3 regions of the Proteus sp. Marseille-Q3619 genome follow, and region 1 is predicted to be linked to each of the others. Evidence: predicted binding sites of a transcription regulator. Region 1 holds the regulator's gene; each other region holds the start of a gene.
What was found. The regulator PurR, encoded in region 1, represses purine synthesis genes. The targets are predictions, from matches to a motif close to CANGCAAACGTTTGCNTG.

Region 1 (6,678 bases):
TGTTATCAAAAAAATGAATGACACTCGGCATCTTTGTCAACAAGTTTCTAATGGGTGGCGCGGTCAATTTAGTATAGCAGTTGATTGCATTGTTAAACCTGAAAGAACACAACAACTTATTCTCGATTTCTACCGCCATTTTCCTGATATTGAGCTGTATGTCTACCCTGAAGTGTTTAATGGCGTATGGGACTCCTTAGTTAATGGTCGTGTTGATTTAGCGATTGGTGCAACAAGAGCCTCACCAATTGGTGAACGTTATAGTTTTAGAGATATGGGATTTATGCCTTGGCGCTGTGTTTGTCATGTTGATCACCCTTTAGCGAAAGCACAACATCCATTAACGGATGATGAGATGCGACCTTATCCAAGTTTATGCTTAGAAGATACTTCACGCAGTTTACCAAAGCGTGACACTTGGGCGCTAAATAATCAGCGTAGAATGGTTGTTCCGACATGGGATATGGGGCTTGAATGCTTGTTAGCGGGATTATGCGTAGGAATGGTGCCTTGGCATCGTGCTGAACCTTTAATTGAACAAGGTAAGCTGGTTACTTTACAACTGGCACAACCATTGCCAGACAGCCCATGCTGCCTGACGTGGGTCGATAAAAGTGAATCACCCGCTTTGACATGGTTGTTAGATTATCTTGGAGATAGCCAAACCTTAAATGAGGAATGGCTTCGCTAGAAATCAGATAGCCGAATAAATCTGAATTAACGACGGTAGTCAATAAAAGGACCGTCAGCAACTGAACGGCGCTCAACTAATCGTGGATGAACTTCGATTGTTTGGGCGTCTTCGCGTTTGTTGACGATGCGATCAAGCAACATTGACAAAGCCATTTGACCTAAACGCTCTTTTGGCTGGTGGACTGTGGTTAATGCTGGCGTAAAATAACGCGCATTACGAATATTGTCGTAACCCACAATGGAAATATCGAAAGGAACACGTAAACCTAGCTCATCAGCGGCACAAATTGCGCCCATTGCCATCACATCACCACCACAAAAAACAGCAGTAGGGCGATGTTTTTGATTTAGCATCTGATACATGGCTTTATAACCAGATTCTGGCTCAAAGTCGCCTTGTACAATCCACTCATCTTTTACTGTGATTTTTGCTTCTTCCATGGCTTTTAAGAAACCTTGTAAGCGACCACCACCGGTATTACGTTCTAATGGACCAGGGATAATACCAATATCACGATGACCACGTTCAATAAGGTAACGACCCGCAATATAGCCACCATGAAAAGCATTATCGATAATCGTATCGGTAAAGTCACCACGCGCCTTACCCCAATCCATGACAACCATTGGAATATTACGATAGCCTTCTAACAGTGTCAGAAGGTGATCGGGGTATTCAGAACACATGACTAATAACCCATCAACACGTTTTTGTGCCAGCATCGCTAAATAGGCTTTTTGTTTATCGAGGTTATTATGTGAATTACATAAAATCAGTGTGTAGCCTTTGCTATAACAACTATTTTCAACAGCTTCAATCACTTCAGCAAAGTAAGGAGCTTCACTGGACGTGGCTAACAGGCCAATAGATTTGGTGTGATTGACTTTTAAACTACGCGCAACGGCACTAGGCGAATAATTTAATTCTTTTATAGCGGCCCAAACTGCTGCCCGTGTGTTCTCAGCAACAAAACGTGTTTTGTTGATCACATGAGAAACAGTCGTGGTTGATACGCCTGCGCGTTTTGCCACGTCTTTTATTGTTGCCATGGTGTGGAAAACTCCTGACCTTCATTGGTCTCTTTTATCTAATTTTATGGTTTAACTGCCAGTATAGTCATACATAGGGCAAACACTGGCAATAATTTAGCGATTAGCTGTGAATTTTGTATGATCTAGCTCAAAAGTGAAAGTATTAATCAATGTTATAAATTGTGCACTAGTCGCTATTTTAGCAAATTTTGATATGTGATAATAATTAACCATGACAAGGTTATGGTTAAAAAAGTGTATTATAATCATTTTGAGGGAGAAATAGATGGATACGGATCTGAAATTTGGTTTGAGTACAGCAGTAGCAGCGCTTGTTATGATTGTTTTATTTTCGACTATGTTGTTCTAATCACTGCTTTATAGAATATCCGATCAATTTAAATAATAGATTATCGAATATCTGAATATAACAAAGGGCTCAAGGCCCTTTGTTATTTTGTCACCAAAAATGAATCTCAATCACTCACCTTTGATTATCAAGCTCAATTAAGCAAGGTTAGCTTCAACAAATGACCAGTTAACCAGTGCCCAGAACTCTTCTAAATATTTAACGCGCGCATTACGGTAGTCGATGTAGTAAGCATGTTCCCATACGTCTACTGTTAACAGTGGTTTGTCTGCGCCTGAAACTGGAGTAGCAGCATTAGACGTGTTAACAATCGCAACTGAACCGTCTGCTTTTTTAACTAACCAAGTCCAACCTGAACCGAAGTTTTTAGCTGCCGCATCATTAAATTGCTTTTTGAACTCTTCAAAAGAGCCGAATGCTTTGTTGATAGCATCAGCAACTTTACCTGTTGGTGCGCCGCCTGCATTTGGTGCTAAACAGTTCCAGTAGAAAGTGTGGTTCCATACTTGAGCTGCATTATTAAAGATACCACCATCAGTAGATTTGATGATTTCTTCTAAGGATTTGCTTTCTAAATCAGTACCTTTAACCAGGTTATTTAAATTGGTTACGTAAGTTTGGTGGTGTTTGCCGTAGTGATATTCTAAAGTTTCTTTAGAGATGTGTGGCTCAAGAGCATCTAACGCATAAGGTAATTTTGGTAATTCGAAAGACATTGCGTACTCCTTTAAACTATCTATTTCGGGTTTTGTGCCTGAAATCATTCCATCAAAATCATTTGAATTGATAGAATGAGGCAAATGAATCACTAAGTTGTTACTATTTTGCTAATTATTTTAACAAAAATCTGCTGAAATAACAGCTAAATATCTTTTATCTATAGTTATAAGCCATATAGATTAATTATACTCATAAGAGTATATCCCACAGAGCAACTCGTAAAGCAGTAAAATATCGACTGTGTTTAGAGCCTATATCCTCTGATTGTTGCATTTTCTGCTTACTCTATCATCAGTGTATACATCATTTTCACTACGACTAAGAATAGAAATAATGCAAATATTTGGCGAACTCTTGGAATAGGTAGGCGATAAGCAACTTTTACACCGACAGGGGCGAAGAGAATGCTGGTAATGCTTATTCCAATAAAGGCAGGTAAATAAACAAAGCCTAAATAATAGTCATCAATATTTGTTTGATTCCAACCATAGATAATACCCATGATTGTGCCAATGGAAGCGATGATGACACCAATCATTGAAGAGGTTGCAATACATTTGCGTGTATTAAATCCCCAATGACTTAAAAGAGGAATGGTGATAGTCCCACCAGCAATGCCGATAAAGCTGGATATAAAGCCAATTAAAGAGCCACCACTGGTTAATGCCGGTTTTGAAACAACAGGATCTTTCACATTTTCTATGCGTTCTGCTTCTTTCTTTTTGGTTAATAATCCATAGATGGTATATACCATGAAAATACAGAACACGATTTGCAATATCGTGTTTGACATTTTTTGTACCAGAAATGTCCCAACAAGCATACCAATGATAGTGCCGATAGATAATAGAGGAAATTGCTGCCATAAAATGGCTTTATGTTTGTTATGTGAATACGCTGAAGATGCTGTGGAAAATATAATGACAGAGAACGAGGTAGATAAGGCAATTTTCATCACCATATCTGTTGGGATAGCTTGTTGACTCACTACATACATAACTACTGGAACAATGATTGCACCGCCTCCTATGCCAAGTAGTCCAGCAAAAAAGCCAGTGATACATCCCACTAAAAGAAACAGCAAAATCATATCCATAGTTAATACTCATCAAGGTTTATAACAAACTTATTTATATACATTATATCCTTTTAATAAAGTAGCGTTTTATCTTAATGTATAGATTATGAAATTTAATATATTGATTTTGATATAAAAGTGACTTGTTCTTTTCTTCTTGCTTATTCTATAAACCAACACCACCTAAAGCCGTTGTTATTTCATTTCATAATAAAGCAGTGCTTTATATACTTTAAAATCAAGTGAAGAAAAAATGCGCTTAAAATTAAGAAAGGAAAAACTGCAAAAATAAAAAGGGAGCTAATAGGATAAAACACACTCATAACCATCGGTAACGCATTGATTTATTTTTTATGCTTTATTGTGTTTTTTCTCATCAATAATCTCATAGATTAATACCAACTTATTGTTTTATATCGAGAACTAAACTTATATAGAGGTTTCTAATATAAAGTGGTATTCTTCTTTCATGTTTTCCCCTATAAAGCATATCGAATATAAAAGGCTGTAAGGACTTACAAATGACGACTATTGAAAAAATTGAACGCCAGATCAATGAAAACCCAATTATTTTATACATGAAAGGTTCACCAAAATTACCAAGTTGTGGTTTTTCTGCTCAGGCAGTTCAAGCTATCTCTGCTTGTGGTGAGCGTTTTGCGTATGTTGATATCTTGCAAAACCCAGATATTCGTGCAGAACTACCAAAATATGCACACTGGCCAACCTTCCCACAATTATGGGTAGATGGTGAATTAGTCGGTGGATGTGACATTATTTTAGAAATGTATCAGCGCGGTGAATTACAGAAGTTATTAAAAGAGACTGCTGATAAATACCGTGGTGAAGAAGAAGCACAGTAATTAATTTTTATTGTTTCGGTATTGAAACGCATAAAAATAATGAGATCTTCGATAAAAAAGCCAGTTCATCATTGAACTGGCTTTTTTCTGTTATTCATAAATGTATCAGCGAAATCATAGTTTCAAGGTGTAGGCAATGGCCATCCACCAAGCTTTTTCCAACGGTTAACTAATTCACAAAAAAGTAATGATGTGCGATTAGTATCGTATAATGCACCGTGCGCTAATTTGCTATCAAAGGGAATGCCAGCAGTGATGCAGGCTTTAGCCAAAATTGTCTGCCCTAATACCAATCCACTTAAAGCCGCTGTATCAAAGGTGGCAAAAGGGTGAAAAGGATTACGTTTTAATCCAGCACGCTCAGCAGCAGCCATCACAAAGCTGTGATCAAAATTTGCATTATGAGCGACAATAATAGCGCGATTACAATCTGCATCCTTCATTCCTTTACGTACCATTTTAAAAATGGCATGAAAGGCTTCATATTCACTGACTGCGCCACGTAAAGGATTAGTTGGATCAATACCTGTAAACTCTAAGGCTGCTGGCTCTAAATTAGCCCCTTCAAAGGGTTCAACATGAAAATGTAATGTGTTATCAGGTTTTAGCCAACCTTGCTCATCCATTTTTAGTGTAATGGCGGCGATTTCAAGTAAACCGTCTGTTTTCGCATTAAATCCACCTGTTTCAACATCAATGACAACAGGGTAGTAACCCCGAAAACGGTTACAAAGCTTATTGGGATTATTTATATCAGGCATTAAGTTGTACTTATCCGATAAAAATAGAATATCGGAAATTGATAATCAGTAAGGCCAGAAAGATACACATGTTATCTTTCTGGTTTTAATAAATATTAGTTACCTAGAGCGTGACTTGCACTTTTGTTTTCGATGAGCTCGATTTTATATCCATCAGGATCTTCAACAAAAGCAATAATTGTTGAGCCACCTTTTACTGGACCCGCATCACGGGTAACATTACCGCCAGCTTGGCGAATGGCTTCACAGGTTGCGGCAACATCATCAACACCTAATGCTACATGCCCAAAAGCGGTTCCCATTTCGTAGCTGTTTACACCCCAGTTATAGGTTAATTCGATAACCGCACCAGTGCTTTCATCACCATAACCAACAAAAGCTAACGAGTATTTATATTCCTCATTCTCGCTAGTGCGTAGAAGTTGCATACCTAAAACCTTGGTATAAAAGTCGATAGAACGTTGTAAATCGCCCACACGGATCATGGTATGAAGTACTCGCATATAAACCTCTTGTGTTTTTCTAATGATTAAACCCTACAGTTAAACTGATGGCGGAGTACTATAACGCGTTAAAGCCCTAAAGTTCAATTTTACTACGCCTTTAACAGTTCAATAAATCATGTCGTGCAGATAATATCTCTATTAACTATACTCTATTGTAACAAACAATAGGGAGGGAAAATCAAATGCAAGAACAATTAGAATTTTTTGATATTCCTAGTCCTTGTATTGGGCGTTGTGAAATGAATGCGCAAGGATATTGCGTTGGGTGCTATCGCAGTCGCCAAGAGCGGTTTAATTGGTCAACAATGAATCAACAAGAGAAAAGAAATATATTACGACTTTGTCAGCAACGTTATTTAAGAACATTAAAAAAACTGAGTTCTTCAATTGAAAGAGAAAATGATCAACTCAATTTATTTTAAATGTGCTACTTATTTTTTAATATTAAAATAATAATTAACTATCTTTTTAATTCATTATTGTTATTTATTGTAGTTATGTGGTTTATTATTTTTTCTTTATTAATATAAAGTTATAACTTTAAAGTGTTATTGCTCTATTTTTATTTGCAATCAATTGATAAAAATGGTTTTTTTCTTGGTTTTAGTGTTGGATTTAAAATAATAATAATTATTATGTAAAAAAATATAGATTA
Region 2 (6,678 bases), 1.4 Mb from region 1:
TGCAAATATATAAATCAGGATGTGTATATAGTTGTTGAATTGCTGATGCGTCGTCAGGTTCACTATGGCGTATTTTTATTTCTTGCATATCTTCTACCAACTATTTAATTACTAGATTTAATTTCGACAATAGCGAATAAAAGTAGAGAAATAAATAGCAAAAAGGCGGAATAAAAATATATTCCGCCTTTTGTCTTTAAAACCGATTATTTAAATTAAATTGCCCACTCACCCGCATAAAATGCCACTAGAGCAATAGTAATTAATACTGTGCCAATATTGAGTTTACGCCATTCACCTGCAAATATACGACCAATCACCAAACATCCGAAACCTAACATAATACCTGTGACGATATTACAAGTTAAAACAATAAATACAGCACACACCATGCCTGACATTGCATCAACAAAATCACTGAAATCTAACTTAGTGACATTACCTAGCATCAATAAACCCACATACATTAACGCAGGTGCCGTTGCATAAGCAGGAACTAAATAAGAAAGAGGCGATAAGAAAAGGATCAGTAAAAATAAAATACCGACTACTGTTGCGGTTAATCCTGTTTTACCACCAGCCGCTGTTCCTGCGGCTGATTCAACATAAACCGCAGCTGGTGCAGCACCAATAACACCCGCAAAAATACTACTGACAGAGTCAGAAGTCAGCGCTTTTCCGCCATTAATAATCTGCCCGCGTTTATCTAATAAGTTTGCTTGACCTGCAACAGCGCGAATAGTCCCAGTAGCATCAAAAATGGCAGTCATCACTAACGCAAGAACACTTGGTAATACCAATGGCTGTAAGGCACCTTTAATATCCATTGCAAACAATAAAGAAAGTCCATCTTCACCTAATTGAGGCATTTTAAAGATACCTTGATATTTTACATTAGGATCAAAAATAAGGCCGATAATCGAAATAGCCACAATCACTAATAGCACGCCACCCGGTACTTTACGTTTTTCTAATCCGAAAATAGCGGCCAATCCAGCAAGTGACATCAGAACAGAAAATGATGTAAATTTACCCATTGCGACAGGCAAACCATCAAATGGGTTTTTAACCACTAATCCAACACTGTTTGCTGCGATTAAAAGCAGAAAAAGCCCAATCCCTATTCCTGCACCATGTGCGATACCAATTGGAATATTTTTTAAGATCCAAGTGCGAATGCCAGTTAATGAGAAAACGGTGAATAAACACCCCATTAAAAACACGGCACCTAATGCAACGGGCACAGAGATGTTTTGTCCCAAGACCAAGCTAAAAGCGGTAAATGCTGTTAATGAAATAGCACAACCAATTGCCATAGGAAGATTTGCCCACAATCCCATTAGAAGGGAGCCTAATCCCGCGACTAAACAGGTTGCAATAAAAACCGCTGTATGTGGAAAACCGGCTTGTCCTAACATACTAGGAACAACAATAACGGAATACACCATAGCCAGAAATGTCGTCAAACCAGCGATCATTTCTTTGCGAACAGTTGTGCCGCGTGCTGTAAGTTTAAAATAGCTATCCAGTTTACCTGTGCTTGCTGATTGATTAGCAGACATTACTTTCCTCTGACATAAAAACGGTTCACTCTCCAAAAAAACGAAAACGATTACGTATCAATTAGAATAACCTCTTGTCGATGAAAAATCTTAAGAGGGAGTCAAAAGCAAACGTTTGGTTTTTCGTGTGGATTGAGTGAGAGAATTTGACGCAAACGATTATCTGGTGCTTTTAGGGTAAGAATCAAGCGAAAAAATACATTTTTAATAAAAATGTCATAAAAAGATAATTTAAAGTTAGAAAAAAGAAAAAGAGGAAAGCAGCTACCGACTTTCCTCATCATTCTACTTTTGTACAATCATCCAATATCATGTTTATCTCACAGTAGAAAAAATAACTTAATGGATTGTTTTTATTGAATTTATATTAAACGACATGATAACTAGGTATATTTATCTATTATTAGTAACTTTAATAAGTTACTTAAATAAATAATACCTCCCGTTCCCAATGTGTGGCGATTAACGATTTGCAGTATTCATTATTTTTGTCTGAAGATAGTGTCACCTTCTACTTCTAACGTTAGATGAGTAGGCGCAGTTTTAGCAAACAATTTTCTGTTTTGTATAAGTATTTCTAGATTATTCTTAATAAATTTTAAAATGGTTACAATTACGAAAGATAATCATAATAATTTATAAAAAACGATAAGATAAATTTTTAATATTTAATATTTAGAAATCGAGAAAAGAAAGGCTTCCTCTATCGCATTCCTTTGACCCTAAACGGAATACGATAGAGAAGAAATAATATTAAGATGAGCTACTATTGAGTGCTTCAACACCAAGGTTCCAACGTTCCATCGTTGAAACTAAGAATAAACCTGTCATAGCAACCAATAAGAATGGTAGTGAAGATGAAGAAATTTCTGACATCGCGCCAGCCAGCAAAGGTCCTGATAAATTACCTATTCCCCATAACATCGCAGCCGACGCATTAGCAACCATCAGATCATTGCCTGAGAAATATTGCCCTATTTGTACCAACGCAATGGTGTATATCGCACCAGCTGTTGCACCCAGTACCAGTAATAAAGGCCAAATCAGCAACGTGTGAGACATAGTGATAGGTAATAATAAGCTTGCAAGTAAAGTCACTACACCACAAATTCGATATAACTGTGTTCTGTTCATATGATCAGCAAGCCAGCCAAATGGCATTTGCATAATGGCATCACCCGCTAAAATAGCGCTTATCATCATTGCGGCAATAGCTTCAGTGTGTCCCATACTTAGGCCATAAATAGGAAACATAGAAAGTACGGTGCCATCAAAAAAAGCAAAGAAAACAATACCACCACAGATTGCGGGTGCTACTTTAACAAAGCGGATAATAGAAAAATTAGGCTCTTGCGTATCTTTCGGTAATTTATCGCCTGTTTTCTGATCCATCATTAAAAACAGGACAATAGAGATAATATGAATAAAGACACTAATTAAAATAGGTGTCTTATCTGCGACGCCATAAAGCGCAATAATTGAAGGCCCTAATAACTGGCTAATAGTAAATACCGTAGTATATACCGCTAAAATCCGCCCACGTTTATTATCTGGTGAAAGCTCATTAATCCACGTTTCACCTAAACAAATCATCACACCACTGGCAATCCCAGTGATTAATCGTAGAGGAAATAAAACCTCTAAAGGCAAGCTCCCCATTAAAGGTAATAAGCTTATCGCAGAAACAATGGTTGCTAATAGCATGGCAAAGCGTTTGCCTATCCATTGCACAATACGCCGAGCAAAAGGCGAAATAATTAACATCCCAATAGCGGGTGCAGCGGAAATAAGTCCAATGATAGATTCACTAATTCCCGCTAAATTAAGGCGCAGTGCAACCATCGGAATAGTTAATCCGATAACAATCCCGATAACGCCAATACTTACCGTGATAGTTGTTATCGCAAAAACTTCAGATTGGCGATAATTTTGATGTGACATGTTATTTTGTTTCTGCGAATAACAGAAACCTCTGTAATAAAAGGAAGGTTATTAAATAAAATATTGTTTTATTATAGGGGATAAGAAATAGATAAACATGCTTAAAAAGTAATGTTAATCAGAGAAAGATCTCCGTTTGACTCACAAAGATCTTTGCCTTTCACAATATTCTCACTTCACCGTCATTTATCCTACAACGCTTAAGAAAAATAACGATAAATAAGCACAGTACCTGATGCCAATACAATGGTATAAATCACACTCATAAATCGTGCTTTCGACATACGTAATGTTAAATTTCGTCCTAACCAAACTCCCGTAAACATAGCAGGCAAGAAAATAACGGCTAACTTAAGAATATCCAATTGCCAATAAATACCTGCAAATAAGAAAATCACCACTCGCGTTAGTGTGCTAAAGCCAATCAATGTCGTTTGTGTAATGCGAAACTTGTTTTTATCTGCAATTCTGCCTGATAAATAGATTGCATATAAAAAGCCACCACTGCCAAACAATGCGCTAAATACACCACCAATTAACCCAAAAGGATAAACCAAGCGTTGAGAAAATTGGCTTTCTTGTTTTTTCCAAAACAAGGCATAAATGGCATAACAAGCGGCAAAGATACCTAAAAGAAGAGAAAGCAAATCAGGTCGTGTGGTTAATAAAATCGTCGCACCGACCAGACTACCAATAATAATCAGCGGAATAAGATAGCGTATCTCTTTAAAATCAGCCTGTTTGCCATCTCTTAAAACATTCACTATGGCGGCACTTAAATCGATTAATGCCAATAAAGGCACTATCATTGAAAGAGGTAAATAAAGTGCTAATACAGGACCCGCAATTAACGCAGAGCCAAACCCAGCCATACCGAAAATAACATATGCAAAGAATAAGGTAAGTAGGCAAATAAAAAGATCAGACCAACTGAGCAAGTCCATCATAGTAAACCTTGAACAATTATCATTTAATGAAGGATATTAGCGTAATTATTAAAAATCGAACAGTGATCGTAAGACTATTCACAAAATACAGCAGAAACAGGATCTGATTTTTCCGAATACGGTTAATTAGTGTTATTATCTAATCGGAATAACACTTTTAAACTAACGATATTTTGAATTGGCAATGAACCCACAACCTCCTAAAAAAACGAATGAATACCTTGGTAATAAAGTCAAACAATTAAGACAGTCTCGAAACTTGTCACTTAATGAGTTATCAAGAAAATCGGGAATATCCAAGGCTGCATTGTCAAAATTAGAATCGGGTGATTCTAATCCTAGAATCGATACCTTAGAGGCTATCGCAATAGCGCTTGGCTTTCCGTTAGGGGATTTATTTAGTTTCACACGAGAAGAATATCCTCGTTTAGAACGACATAAGCCTATCGTGGGTGATTATGCCCAAGAGTTTAAATTTCGTATTGGCATCGGTAATATTACTGAAATTTGGCATATCGAAATGAAGCATGGCGCGATCATCAATAGCCCAGCTCACGCAGATGGCACTCAAGAACACATCATGGTCTATTCTGGTAAATTAATGATGCGTTTTGATAATGATGAAACGGTCTTACTCGAAACCGGTGATTTTTATGCCTTTCATGGTAATGCTCCTCACTCTTATATTTGTGTTGAAGGACATTTGCGTGCATCCGTCATTATGTCTAGCCCAAATCAACAGCATTATCATCATCGCCCTTAGCTTTTTTATTTGCGATAAAAATATGGCTTTATTCCTATTAATTAAAAAATAAAGTAATTAAGAATAAAGCCACTGATAAAATAAAAATGACGAATTAACTTAGATAGCTTTCCATTTGTTCAAAAACACGTAAATCGTCACTGAATCTCACTTCTTTTACGTCTTCAAGCTTTTCTACCTGACTCACCATCTGCATTAGGCGATCATCTTTTTGCACTAATAGCCAAATACGGCTTTTATCGCTATTTTTCATCGGTAAACACAAAATACCATCGACGTTAAATGCACGGCGAGCAAATAGCCCACAAATATGGGTCATAACACCGGGATGGTTGCGAACAATCAATTCCAGTGCGATAGGTTGTGATTGTTGTGACATAAATTAAGCTCCTATCATCTCAATATTTGCCGCTCCTGGCGGTACCATTGGAAATACTTTTTCATGAATATCAATCATGACATGAATTAAACACGGACCTGGTTTTTCAATTGCTGCTTTTAATGCACTCGCAGGATCCGCTTCTTGATTTAAGTCACAGGTATCTAAACCAAAGCCTTGTGCAATACGAATAAAATCTGTTTGATAAGGGTAAGCCGCCGCATAAATACGCTCTTCAAAAAACAGCGTTTGTTGTTGGTGAACCAACCCCAATGCCTGATTATTTATCAAAATAATTTTGATATCTAATTGGTGTTCAGCCGCCGTAGCAAACTCTTGAATATTCATCATAATGCTACCATCCCCCGAGAAGCAGAGGATTTTCTTACTTGGCTCCGCTAATGCGGCACCAATCGCTGCTGGTAAACCAAATCCCATCGTGCCTAAACCGCCAGATGTTAACCATTGTCGAGGTCGATTTAACGGATAGGCTTGCGCTACCCACATCTGATGTTGCCCAACGTCTGTTGTAATAATGGCATCATCATCAACACAATTTGCGGCCGCTAATACAATGCCATAACCACTCAGAATATTTTCAGAGTTTTTCATCTCCAATGGATATTCTTGTTTCAGTGTCGTAACACGCTCTATCCATTCATCACGCTTATTTGTATTAATCAATGGTAATAACAGTGATAACACTGATTTCGCATCAGCGTGGATCGCAATATCTGGGCGCTTGATTTTACTAATTTCAGCACGATCGATATCAACATGAATAATTTTGGCATTAGGGCAAAACTTCTCTGCTTTACCAATAGCACGATCGTCAAAGCGCGCACCTAATACAATCAACAGATCCGCTTCTTCTAAAATAAAATTAGTACTACGCGTCGCATGCATACCCAACATCCCCAAATACAGAGGGTGTGAAGGTGGCATTAATCCTAATCCCATTAAGGTCATCGTTGTTGGCAGATTATTTTTCTCTGCTAATTCAATCGCTTCTTTGCATGCTTCTGAGCTAATTATTCCACCGCCTAAATATAAAACCGGATTTTTAGCTTGGTTGATCATTTGCGC
Region 3 (6,678 bases), 3.1 Mb from region 1:
ACGTACCACTATGTAAGATTTGCACAACAATAAGCGCGGGTAATGCGGTGAAACTCCCCATTAATCCCCAACGTAAAAGCCCAGCAAAAGCAGAAAGTAAAAGTAGATTTCTTGCGCTCCAACGACGGAATAAACGATGGCTCAGCATAAAAACAACCACCTCTGAAACCACACCTAATGACCAAAGATAGCCGATTGTTGCGGTGTCATACCCTGCTTTTTCCCAATAAAGCGCGCTAAAACCATAATACGCTGCGTGTGCGCCTTGCAGTAAAGAGACACATAACAGAAAACGCCAAACTGGCCCATCTGAAATGAGTTTCATAAAGGACACATTGCTGTGTTCTGCTTTTTTCACTTTACCCTGTGGCATAACTTTAGGGCGGAGCATAGATGTCAGGAATAGTGCAAAAGTACTGGCAATCAATCCATAAAGAATAATGGGATGCCCAAAAGCATCAATTAAAACACCTAGCAATGATGAGCTAATAATAAAAGCGATTGAACCCCAAACGCGAATTTTTCCATAATCAAAAGGAAACTGTTTTTGCCACGTTCCTGCTAGAGAATCTCCTAAAGGCACCATAGGTGAAAAGAAAACGTTAAATCCTGTCATCACAAAGAATAACCATGCCCAATGGCTACCCATCATAAATGCAACAGTAAAAAGTAATGAGAGAAAAGCAAATAATCTCAATGCAGTGATAAGTTTTGACGGATCTTTTACCGCAGGCGTTAAAATTAGGCTACCAACAAAACGTGCGGTTAAACCTACACCTAATAACAGACCTATCATTGCCGGATCGACACCCTCTCCTTTTAGCCATATGGACCAAAAAGGTAAAAAGATGCCGTATGAAAAGAAATAGGTAAAATAATCTAAGGCAAGCCACAATGTTGATGGAATAACCATCCAATCCCCCATTTTTAAGATGCAAAAAAACCCGCCAAGAACAAGTTCTCGAAGCGGGCTTGTACAACGGGTTTTATTATATCGTTACAAACTTATGCGTAAACTGGAAATTTAGCGCAGATATCCAAGACTTTTTGTTTCACTTTCTCAATGTTCGCTTCATCATTGATATTATCAAGGACATCACACATCCAACCGGCTAATTCACGAGCTTCCGCCTCTTTAAAACCACGACGCGTAATCGCAGGAGAACCGATACGAACACCAGAAGTTACAAATGGACTACGTGGATCATTTGGTACGCTGTTTTTGTTAACAGTGATATTTGCACGACCCAGTGCAGCATCTGCATCTTTACCTGTAATATCTTTGTCGACTAAATCTAATAAAAACAGGTGGTTTTCAGTTCCGCCAGACACTACTTTATAACCGCGATCTAAGAAAACTTCTACCATTGCTTTCGAGTTTTTAGCAACTTGTTGCTGATAAACTTTAAATTCTGGTTCCATAGCTTCTTTTAATGCTACCGCTTTACCTGCAATAACATGCATTAAAGGGCCACCTTGAGAGCCAGGGAATACAGCAGAGTTCAGTTTTTTATAAAACTCTTCGTCGCCACCTTTAGCAAGGATAAGACCACCGCGTGGGCCTGCTAAGGTTTTGTGAGTTGTTGTTGTAACAACATGTGCATGAGGGACTGGGTTAGGATAAACACCAGCAGCAACCATACCTGCTACGTGTGCCATATCAACAAATAAGAATGCACCAATGCTATCTGCAATTTCACGCATTTTAGCCCAATCAACCAGACCAGAATAAGCAGAGAAACCACCGATGATCATTTTTGGTTGATGTTTTTTAGCCTGAATAGCAATATCTTCGTAATCAATTTTACCTGATTCATCAATACCATAAGGTACTATGTTATACAGTTTACCAGAAAAGTTAACTGGTGAACCATGAGTTAAGTGACCACCTTGCGCTAGGTTCATACCTAAAACGGTATCGCCTGGTTTTAATAATGCCATATAGACTGCGGCATTCGCTTGAGAGCCTGAGTGAGGCTGTACGTTAGCGTAATCTGCACCAAATAATGCTTTTGCACGATCGATAGCCAGTTGCTCTACAACATCCACATACTCACAACCACCGTAGTAACGTTTACCCGGATAGCCTTCAGCATATTTATTTGTCAGCTGAGATCCCTGCGCCTGCATAACACGAGGGCTGGTATAGTTTTCAGAAGCAATAAGTTCGATGTGCTCTTCTTGACGAGTCACTTCACCTTCCATTGCATTCCATAATTCTGGATCGTAATCAGCAATATTCATTTCACGTTTTAACATTCACATCTCCTGACTCAGCTAACTTCACTAAAGACAAACTCCCATGCGGGAGAAAGAATGGCATACAGTGTAAACTCTTTTTCTTCATTGAGATAGCCCCTAATGAAAAAATACGCAATCGTTTGCCATCCAACTATAACAGCATATTATTACTTTTTAACAACCTCATTTTATCCTGTACTTATTCCTCTTTTTGAGGTGCATCTCGCCTTATTTTGCAAACACCCCGCATCATTCTCTAAGAATTGAGATTTTTTGTTAAAAAATAAAAACAGAGATTTACAAAATACTCAAAAAGAGATAAGTTGCATATAAAATACAATTTATAAAAATTCACAATAAACTGAAAATTTTTCAGGAGCAATTATGTTAGATGCACAAACTATCGCGACAATTAAATCAACAATTCCCCTCATTGCTAAAACAGGCCCTGCGTTAACTGCCCATTTTTATGATCGAATGTTTTCTCGCCACCCAGAATTAAAAGATATTTTCACCATGAGCCATCAAAGCAGTGGTGCACAACGTGAAGCTTTATTTAATGCGATATGCGCTTATGCAACGAATATTGAAAATTTAGCCACCATTTTGCCTGCCGTTGAAAAAATTGCACAAAAACACACCAGTTTAAATATTCTTCCTGAACACTATCCCATCGTCGGTGAAAATTTATTAGCAACAATTGATGAGATGTTTAATCCAGGGCAAGAAGTGCTAGATGCTTGGGGGGCGGCTTATCAAATATTGGCTGATGTCTTTATCAATCGCGAAGAACAAATTTATCAACAAAAAGAACAAACAAATGGAAGTTGGAGAGGATTACGAAACTTTAAAGTTAAACATAAAGTAAAACAAAGTGATGTAATTACCAGTTTTGAATTAGAGCCTGAAGATGGACTTGCGGTTACTCCTTATCAAGCAGGGCAATATTTAAGCATTTATATCCGTGATGAACATCTTGAAAACCAAGAAATACGTCAATATTCATTAACTCACTCTTCAAATAATAAAACCTATCGCATCGCAGTAAAACGCGAAGATAAAGGTATTTTATCGAATTTTCTGCATGACCATATTCAAGAAGGTGATACTTTACAAGTCGCCGCACCAGGGGGCGATTTCTATTTAGATGTGTCACCAACAACACCTGTAACCTTAATTTCAGCAGGTGTGGGTTTAACGCCAATGCTATCTATGTTACACACACTTTCAGCTCATAAAGCTAATATCAATTGGTTACATGCAGCTGAACATGGTGGTGTTCATGCTTTTAAAGATGAAGTTAATCAAGTCGGCAATCAACTTTCACATTATCAACAAGCGATATGGTATCGCACGCCACGAGCGGAAGACGTGCAAAATAAAGATTATCAATTCGAAGGCTTAATGACATTAAAACAAGTTGAAGATTGGTTAACTATTCCTGATATGCATTTCTATTTTTGTGGTCCATTACCTTTTATGCAATCTGTTGCTAAGCAACTTATTGAATTAGGTATTAATAGTGAAAAACTTCATTATGAATGTTTTGGTCCTCATGCTGTTATTACACAAGATTTACAGTAAAAATACTTTCATTAAAGTTCGATTTTAAATTGAATAAAAAAAACGCTGATAGAGTTATATTTATCGGCGTTTTTATTAGCTATTTCACTGCCTTTTTATGATCGATATTTTTTTTCAATCGCCGCAGGAATAACATGATCTTTAGCAGAAAGACCGTACCAAATAACACTAATTAAGCAGAGCGTATAACCAAATAATTCACTGCCCTCTTCCACCATGTTTTTAACAGCACGGTTATAATCCTCACCCAATAATTTATGCCAAAGTATTCCCATTCCAAATAAACGAGAGAACAGTAAAACACATAATAGACCAGCAACTAACATTCCATGGCTTGGATGAGTAATAAAGTGAATTAAGCCTTTTAACGTTCTCTTGCCTTCTCTAATTGCAATAGCAATACAAATAAACGTTACCGTTAGAGCGAACCAAACCCAAGAGCCGTGTGCAATCTGATCAAATACACCATCTAACTCACGAATTAAAATACATAGAAAAAAGCCCAGAATAAGCGTGAATGCTCCCTGTTGTTCACTTCCTTGGCACGCTTTAACAAAAAAGAATAAACAGATAATGGCAACGATAATTTCTTGACCTAATTCAGTTACCGACGTTTCAGAAATACCATTATCAAGAACCAAAATATCAAGAAAAATAAATCCCGTAGTGATAGCGATTAACACTGCTGCACATAAAAATAAAGCGAGACGCTTTAATAAATAATTAAACACTATTTTGCCCATACCTTAATGATTTTTTAATATTGATGATAATAACTTTCCTTAAAAGTTATTGAATAACATTTTGTGCCTTAAAGTTTATAAAAAATAGTAAAATAAATTGCTCAGGAGCATCAATAGACTTGTATAAGATATAAATAGCATTATAGGCAAAACATTAAAAAATTAATTATGCACAAAAAAAGAAAAAACCCGATATCTTGATTAAAAAATATCGGGTTTTAATAAAAATGAAAAATATAATTATTTGGCTTAAATTAATTAATAACTAAATAGCCTCTTCGTCTTGTTCACCAGTACGAATACGAATAACGCGACTCACATCAAAGACAAAAATCTTACCATCACCAATTTTACCTGTTTGTGCCGTTGTCATAATTGTATCTACACAGGTTTCAACAATTTCATCAGAGACAACAATTTCAATCTTCACTTTAGGTAAAAAATCGACCATGTATTCAGCACCGCGGTAAAGCTCAGTATGCCCTTTTTGGCGACCAAAGCCTTTCACTTCTGTTACAGTCATTCCAGTGATACCCACTTCGCCGAGCGCTTCTCTTACATCATCTAATTTAAACGGCTTAATTATCGCTTCAATTTTTTTCATCGTATTATCCTGCTATTACCAGTTGTGGCGACCAAAACCGCTTGTAATTGGGTATCTGCGATCTTTACCAAAATTACGACTTGTAATACGTGGCCCAACAGGGGCTTGACGTCGCTTGTATTCATTAATATCGACTAATTTTATCACTTTACGGACTGTCGCTTCATCAAATCCTGCTGCAACTAAATCAGATACAGATTTATCTTGCTCAACATAACCTTCAAGAATAGCATCCAGAATGTCATAAGGAGGTAAATTATCTTGGTCTGTTTGCCCTGGTGCAAGTTCTGCTGATGGTGGTCTATCAATAACACGCTGAGGAATAGCAGGTGAAAGTGTATTACGATATTTAGAAAGCTCGAAAACTAATGTTTTAGGTACATCTTTTAGTACATCAAAACCACCCGCCATATCACCATACAATGTAGAATATCCCACTGCTGATTCACTTTTATTACTTGTGGTTAACACTAAACGACGACGTTTATTCGACATTGCCATCAAAATAACCGCACGACAACGAGCTTGTAGATTTTCTTCTGTGGTATCTGCAACAGTATCTTTAAACATAGGCGCAAGTTGAGCCATAAAAGCATCAAACATGGGTTCAATAGAAACCGTATCAAACTCAACACCTAATAAATCCGCTTGTTCTTTTGCATCATGAATACTCATTTCTGATGTATAACGAAATGGCATCATAACAGCCTGAACACTCTCTTTGCCTAAGGCATCAGCTGCGATAGCAACCGTTAATCCAGAGTCAATACCACCAGATAATCCTAGAATTGCCCCTTTAAAGCCGTTTTTAATCACATAATCACGCGTTGCAAGCACTAACGCTTGATAAACTTGCGCTAAAGGTGAAAGTTCCGGAGCAGGATCTGCCATCGGAACAATATTCAATTCGTCAAATTCAACGATGGTAGTTTGTTCATCAAATGCAGCTAAACGATGCGTAATAGTACCGCGTTCATCAAATACTTTTGAACAACCATCAAATACCAACTCATCTTGACCACCAATTTGGTTAAGATAAATCACGGGAAGGTGTGTTCTTTGGCAATGTTCTTTAATAAGCTGTGTACGAACATGGGGTTTTTCACGGTTATAAGGTGATGCATTAATAGATAGAACAAGATCAGCACCCGCTTGTTTTAATGCATCGATAGGTTCATTGATCCAGATATCTTCACAAATTAACAAACCTAGGTGATAACCTTTAAATGGCACTACACAGCGCTCATTTCCTTGTTGGAAATAACGCTTTTCATCAAACACACCATAATTAGGTAATTGTTGTTTGAAATAACGCGCTTGTAATTCACCTTTATAGAAAAATGAAAGTGCGTTGTAAATTTTGCCGTTTTGCCACCAAGGATGTCCAACAACAATCGCCGTTTTTTTACTTGCTTGTTCTAAACGTGTAAGTTGTGTTTCACAACGCTGTTGGAAATCAGGACGAAATAGCAGATCTTCAGGAGAGTAACCGCATAAAGCCAACTC

Region 2: the regulator PurR is predicted to act here: its motif matches at 1,711-1,728, upstream of ACWPWK_RS12085 (NCS2 family permease).
Region 3: the regulator PurR is predicted to act here: its motif matches at 2,371-2,388, upstream of glyA (serine hydroxymethyltransferase).

The regions. Positions count from the first base shown of each region.
Region 1 is NZ_CBDIMP010000001.1:3,969,226-3,975,903, forward strand. Features, by position in the region: gene punR (DNA-binding transcriptional activator PunR) at 1-691, shown strand, start outside; gene purR (HTH-type transcriptional repressor PurR) at 718-1,743, opposite strand; gene cydH (cytochrome bd-I oxidase subunit CydH) at 2,012-2,095, shown strand; gene sodB (superoxide dismutase [Fe]) at 2,233-2,811, opposite strand; gene ACWPWK_RS18600 (sulfite exporter TauE/SafE family protein) at 3,096-3,911, opposite strand; gene ACWPWK_RS18605 (Grx4 family monothiol glutaredoxin) at 4,415-4,756, shown strand; gene rnt (ribonuclease T) at 4,879-5,517, opposite strand; gene gloA (lactoylglutathione lyase) at 5,613-6,020, opposite strand; gene ACWPWK_RS18620 (DUF1289 domain-containing protein) at 6,206-6,445, shown strand.
Region 2 is NZ_CBDIMP010000001.1:2,610,554-2,617,231, reverse strand. Features, by position in the region: gene ACWPWK_RS12090 (GNAT family N-acetyltransferase) at 1-88, opposite strand, end outside; gene ACWPWK_RS12085 (NCS2 family permease) at 216-1,562, opposite strand; gene ACWPWK_RS12080 (MFS transporter) at 2,316-3,503, opposite strand; gene ACWPWK_RS12075 (sulfite exporter TauE/SafE family protein) at 3,704-4,450, opposite strand; gene ACWPWK_RS12070 (helix-turn-helix domain-containing protein) at 4,635-5,213, shown strand; gene ilvN (acetolactate synthase small subunit) at 5,308-5,592, opposite strand; gene ilvB (acetolactate synthase large subunit) at 5,596-6,678, opposite strand, start outside.
Region 3 is NZ_CBDIMP010000001.1:902,735-909,412, forward strand. Features, by position in the region: gene ACWPWK_RS04270 (3-phenylpropionate MFS transporter) at 1-913, opposite strand, end outside; gene glyA (serine hydroxymethyltransferase) at 1,006-2,259, opposite strand; gene hmpA (NO-inducible flavohemoprotein) at 2,626-3,825, shown strand; gene ACWPWK_RS04285 (hypothetical protein) at 3,921-4,568, opposite strand; gene glnB (nitrogen regulatory protein P-II) at 4,834-5,172, opposite strand; gene ACWPWK_RS04295 (NAD+ synthase) at 5,188-6,678, opposite strand, start outside.